2 regions of the Chryseobacterium gleum genome follow, and region 2 is predicted to be linked to the other one. Evidence: riboswitches for the same ligand, from Rfam matches in the RefSeq annotation. Region 2 holds a riboswitch; the other holds the start of a gene.
What was found. A riboswitch is a leader RNA that binds a small molecule or an ion and turns the genes downstream of it on or off. The one in region 2 is predicted to bind fluoride.

Region 1 (3,183 bases), 740 kb from region 2:
ATGTCTTTATAGTAAGTATTAAATTTGGCTAAAATTTCAGGCAAAATATACTGCGCAACCGTTGTGCTTGCTCCGATAATCAGTTTTCCCTTATGTTGTTGATTGATCTGGCTGATTTCAAACTCCATGTCACGGTAGATATTTCTGATCTTTTCAGCATGTTCATACAAAATCTTACCGCTTTGGGTCAACTGAATAGAAGTTCCTTTACGGTCAAATAACTTCGCGCCTACCTGGGTTTCAATTTCTTTAATGTGTTTGGTGACAGCAGGCTGTGAGATATGAAGCTCTTCTGAAGCTTTAGTGAAACTTAAGCGGGAAGCTACCGTATGGAAAACTTTTAATCTGTAATCGAACATGGCGTAAAATTACGAATTATAGTTGGAAACGGGAAGTGGAGTGAGTTTGAGAGTTTGAGAGTGTAAGGGGTTAATGCATTAAGGTTTCGGGTTTTCAGGTTTCGTGGTACGGGATTCGGGATTTCAGGTTTGGGTTTTTAAGTTTGAGGGATTTTGGGTTCAAGATGTTATAAGTGAAGAACTGAGAGCTAATAAAAACCAGCATCCCGCAACCAACAACAAAATAAACTAATAACTGTAACCCCGCATCCCGTAACTCGTAACTCGTAACCCGCACCCCGCATCTCGAAACCCCTTATAAAAAATCCGAAACAGATCTGTCCTGCTGGCTTTCGTATCTTCTGTTTTTTGCTTCTCCTATTTTCTGCTTTGCATAAATGCTGTTATGTCCTGAAAGAAGATAAGATACAACACAAGCAATAGCTACATATACACCGCATTCTGCCCCGAATAATTCAATTCCCATCAGCATACAGGCCAAAGGAGTATTGGTGGCTCCGGCAAATACAGCAACAAATCCCATCCCGGCCAATAGCCCGAAAGGTAAAGGAATAAAAAGAGATAAAGCACTGCCTAGAGTAGCTCCGATAAAAAACAGCGGGGTAACTTCACCACCTTTAAATCCGGCCGAAAGCGTAACAATGGTAAAGATCATTTTTAAGGCAAAATCATATAGTGGAAGCTGCTTTTCAAAAGATTCCATAATCATAGGAATTCCCAGTCCAATATAACGGGTAGTACCCATGGCAAAAACGGCAAGTGCTATTATGATTCCTCCGGCAACAGGTCGAAGCGGAGGATATTTGACTTTCGATTTGAAAAAAGATCCCATCCAATGAATGATTTTACTGAAAGCAGCGGCACAGATTCCAAAAGCAATACCTGCCAGAATACTGTAAAGAATGGGTAAAAATTCCAGTTTTGGTACGAAATCAATATGATAATGGGTATGTTTTACTTTCCAGAGATTGGTCACCAGGTCAGCAAGAACGGCCGAAGCAAATGCAGGGAAAATAGCATTATAACGGATTCTTCCTATTAGAAAAACTTCAAGACCGAAAACAGCACCAGCCAAAGGAGTTCCGAAAACAGAGCCAAATCCGGCGGCTATCGCTGAAATAATCAGTACTTTTCTATCATTTCGGTCGAGCTTAAAAGGTTTTGTAAGCTGATCTGCAATAGCACCTGCCATTTGAAGCGCTGTTCCTTCACGACCTGCAGAGCCTCCGAAAAAATGAGTCGCAATCGTTCCCAGATAAACAAAGGGAGCCATTTTAAACGGAATGATGCCTTTGGGCTCATGGATGGTATCGATCAACAGGTTATTTCCGGCTTCAACATCTTTCCCGAAGTAATAGTAAAGCAGTCCTATCAAAAATCCGGCAACAGGAAGAAAAGCTATCAGCCAGAGATGATTTTCTCTGAAATTGGTAACCCATTCCAACGACTGAAGAAATCCTGCAGAAGCGGTTCCAACCAAAGCTCCTATAATCATACTGATGAACAGCCATTTTAAAATATAAGGCAGTGCCGGGAATTTTCTGAAGAAAAAATGAGTGTGAAAAACTGCTTTTTTACCAAGTGTCCATTGATTTTTTGACATAATAATCCTGATTAGTTATTTGTTAATAATCTTTTAATCAGGCGTCATCAGCTTTTGTAAAGCGGTTGGGTAAGGAAGAACACCATTTCCTTTTTGATATTGCAAATGTAATAATAAAAGATAAAAGATAAAAGATAAAAGATAAAAGATAAAAGATAAAAGATAAAAGATAAAAGATCTTTTCATTAAACATCAGCTATACATTCAGATGTCAGATACCAAGGGATTTCTCCTGTTTTTAATTTTTCATCAGGTTTTACAGGCTATAATAATTAGATTTCTACGAAATGACAATGAAAGCTTGTATTATGTCTTTGGTACTACTTAATTCTTTTGTCATTCCGGAGGAATCTCTATAACGTAATTAGTAACAATTCTAAAAGATGTTGTCGTTAAATAATTATGTCAACATCACTAGAGGTGGGCTTAGCCCACCTAAATAAATTTAAAACTTTCTACCGGCTTTAGCCCAAGCTTAAAAATAAACCAAAGTTTTAATATATCGGATAATGCATCGCCTTATCGATTTCAATCGGATTATTATACTTCCTGATAACCTCCTGCATGCTTTTGGTTTGAGTATTCAGTTCATCCACATTATGAATTTCCTTTCCGTTGATGTTAATTCTAAGGTCATTATTGGATTTGCTGATATTATTTCTTTCAAAGGCGAAAGGGTCATTGTAAAACTCCATCATCAGCTTATGCTTTTGTTTTTCATTAATAGGAATTGCTTTATTACCAAAGCTGGATTCCAGGAAATCTGAAGTATTGGAGACTTCCGGAAGTTCTCTGCTTTTAACGAGAGTATAAATGAAATTATTCTTAGCATCTGATAGCTCAAAGATCAGACCGGGTAACCCACGAAGTTTAAATGGCCCTTCATTAAATGGAATATCTTTACAGAACCAGGCCGTCCAGCTTCTCCCTCCAAATTTTGTAGTTGCTTTTTGTAAAGTATAATTTTCTACCTTTTTAATCTCATCAGCGATCGTCCAATTGATCTTATCCGTAGTTTTAAATGTATAATATCCATTTTTAATGTTGATGAAATTTTCATTATCAAAAGAATTGATCTTTCTTTTAACCACCTGTCCAGTCATATCAGTATAGCTGAAGTTCATGCCGAATTTTTTATTCAGTGAATCTCTGATAGCGAGATCTTTTCCATAGAACTTTACCTCTTTCGGGGTGATATCCAGGATCATATTCACTTTTTCA
Region 2 (3,183 bases):
GTCCGTTACCTACCTGCCTATTATAACTTTCAAAACCTGGGTAGCTACAACGCTCTCCTTTCACTTTTCAATATTAACGCCGAACATATAAAAAAAAATTATAAAGGCGAGATCAAAGAAGGATTAGTTTATAGCGTTCTGGATGCTGGCGGTACTAAAATAGGTAATCCATTTAAAGCATCCCTCTTCGGAAAACAAGCGGGACTTATAGCTCTTCGATCACATTTTGAAAAGAGTAAAATACTACGTCCCGAAATTAAAGAGAAAACCAGTCTGATTATTTCTGCGGCCTTAACAATAACCAGCAATGAAAAGGAGTTTACCACTTATTTAATAGAGCACGGAATAAATACAGTAATCAGAAGAAATGAACAGGGCAGATTGTATGGAATTACCTTTATAGATCACAATACCGGTCATGTATTAAACGGTTCACATTTGGGCAAGCAATTCTCTGCTAACGTATTCCAAAAGCTGTTTGCCGACAACAAACTCAGTGAACCGCCTAGCAACAAACAAACCACACCTCCAAATCACACGAATATAAATATGATATCTCTTAAAGATGAACTCCATCCGCTATTCGATTTTATGATAAACAGCGGAAGTTTAATAGGTGAATGGGGACTGTTGGATTCACTTTTGTTAGGTGGAATGTCCGAAGATCCAGAGGAACAGATATTTGAGTTCAACATGAAAAAAAAGAAGAGAAGGAGAAGGCAGAGCAAAAACTAAGGCGTAAAAACAAGCAAAGCGCTGATACAAATATGAGCATACTAAGAAAGATTGAAACTCCTTAGCTTCGCTTAGGTCGGAAATATTTTAAAAAAAAGAGTGCGATTAAAAAAAAATTAATACATTTACTAAAGAAAAAAGGAAATGGTGTTCTTCCTTACCCAACCGCTCTAAAGAGCTGATGACGCCTGATTAAATTAGATGTATAACATTTTAATCAGGTTGAGCATGCTTCTAAAACAATCTTCAAACGCCCATAACAATTTATATTTTGTTTATCATAGGATGATAAACCATCTTTATTTGCGTCGGATGATCTGGTGTAATCCTATCCCTATATACAATTTCAAGCAACCTTACTTTTCGGGAAGATATCAATCTGTTTCATGTCTTCAGCCGTATTCAATCACTAATTGATATCTATTAACAATTAAATCCAAAATACTATGGAATCAATAAAAAAAATCTTAATCATGGTTGACGAAACTCCTTTGTCACAAAATGTTGTAAAATGTGGCTATACTTTAGCCAAGCAGTTGACAGCTGAAGTTGCTTTGCTGCATGTTGAAAATTCCAAAGAATATCATATGGATATGCTTACAGAAGTTAACCCCGCCGAATCCGATAAAACATTTATGCAAAACATGCACTATCTGGAAAACCTTTCTATGAAATTCTCTGATGGAGTACAAACAAAAATCTTTGTAATGGACGGACGAATAAAAGAGAGTGTTCTATCTGCAGCCAGAGAGTGGAATGCCCAACTAATTGTTGCCGGCACGCACGAGCGTAAAGGTCTTGGAAGACTATTCAAGGAAAGTGTAAGCGAAGATATTCTACATTCATCACCTGTTCCAATGCTGATCGTACCCGAGAAAAATAAAACAATGCAAAATATGTAGATCATGGGTATAAGACAATTATTACTGGATGTCGATAAAGCCAAGGACCTTCCCGATATCACTGAAATTGCCACGGCTATAGAAAGCATAGAGCAGGTAGAAGGACTGAGCATTGTGGTCAACGAAATAGATATGGAGACAGTCGGTATGGAAATTACTGTTGAAGGAATCGATCTCCCCTATGACGACATCGTAAATGCCATCGAAAAAACAGGAGCTGTTGTACACAGTCTTGACCAGTTGCTTGCTGGCAAAAAGATGATCACACCCGTTCACCGCACGCGATGAAAAATCTGTTTAAAAATAACCTTTTTGCATTGCTGTTGGGATTGATAGATGGAATTCTCACTGTTCTGGCACTGGTGACCGGTCATGTCCTAACATCTGAAGGCATGCCGATCACTTTATCGCTGGCATTGAAAGTAGCATTTGCCACCACGGTATCAGGAGCCTTTATCTATTTTTTTTCAGAATATTCACGCCAGCACACCCACCTGATCCATGCTGAAAAACAGCTTAATCTTGCATCGCACGGCAAACTTGCCACAACGCAGCTCGGAAAGCGGATACTGAAAGATAGTCTGCGGGGCGTTATTATTTCTTCCATTTGCAACTTTTCAAGTGCGATGATACCAATGATTGTTGCACTGATTTTTCCTACTATGCAATGGATAGCCCTTATAATAGCCCTTATCATGCTCGTGACAGTAGGCATCGGTATTGCCCATCTTACTTATGGAAGCGCTACAAAGTGGTCAATTTCACTGCTGGCAGCAGGATGCTTTGTAGCCTATATCGGATATAAACTAAATGTAATTTAAAATGTCACATAATCTCATTATTTTAGGTCTAGCTGTTCTTTCAGACTTTTTTGTAAAACTCAAAGATTTAGATAAACGTTTGCTTCTTTACATCAACCATGCACATAATGATGCACTGGATGAGGTCATGTACTGGGCAAGTAATAAGTGGTTCTGGGTCCCACTATATCTGGCCCTTGCGTTATTTTTAGTAAAAGTATATAAAAAACGGAGTTTGTACATCTTTGTTGCGATCGCAATAGCCATTACATTAGCTGACCAGATATCATCAGGACTGATTAAACATCTTGTTCAGCGTCTCCGCCCTTCACATGAGCCCTTGCTCATACCATTGATACGTCTCAGTAAAGCAGGTCCCGGTGGTCTTTACGGTTTTGTATCCTCCCATGCTGCCAATGCAATGGCTTTAACTGTACTACTTTCCATAATTCTACCCCCTCATCATAAAGATATAAAAGTCAAACTTTTCATCTGGATGTTACTGGTGAGCTATAGTAGGATTTATAACGGTGTCCATTACCCCTCTGATGTCTTAGGCGGGATAATCGTGGGAACTGCTGTAGGACTTATCATCGGATTGCTTACCAAACGATTTGTACTCAAAGAAGTTCCCGAATCTAAAAATTCACTCCTTTCATAAGATTATAGACTATCACAAAAATCCAGAAATTCTCCAAAATTCAGATTTTACCTTTAAGCCATGAAAATTTTGATTATCGAAGACC

Region 1: linked by a shared signal. The riboswitch ahead of EL165_RS25615 (voltage-gated chloride channel family protein) and the one ahead of EL165_RS22290 (universal stress protein) in region 2 are both predicted to bind fluoride.

Annotation. Positions count from the first base shown of each region.
Region 1 is NZ_LR134289.1:5,587,736-5,590,918, forward strand. It holds gene EL165_RS25610 (LysR family transcriptional regulator) at 1-359, opposite strand, end outside; gene EL165_RS25615 (voltage-gated chloride channel family protein) at 655-1,962, opposite strand; fluoride riboswitch at 1,994-2,061, opposite strand; gene EL165_RS25620 (GLPGLI family protein) at 2,457-3,183, opposite strand, start outside.
Region 2 is NZ_LR134289.1:4,846,675-4,849,857, reverse strand. It holds gene mobB (conjugal transfer protein MobB) at 1-735, shown strand, start outside; fluoride riboswitch at 867-933, shown strand; gene EL165_RS22290 (universal stress protein) at 1,182-1,637, shown strand; gene EL165_RS22285 (DUF211 domain-containing protein) at 1,641-1,925, shown strand; gene EL165_RS22280 (hypothetical protein) at 1,922-2,458, shown strand; gene EL165_RS22275 (phosphatase PAP2 family protein) at 2,673-3,098, shown strand; gene EL165_RS22270 (response regulator transcription factor) at 3,159-3,183, shown strand, end outside.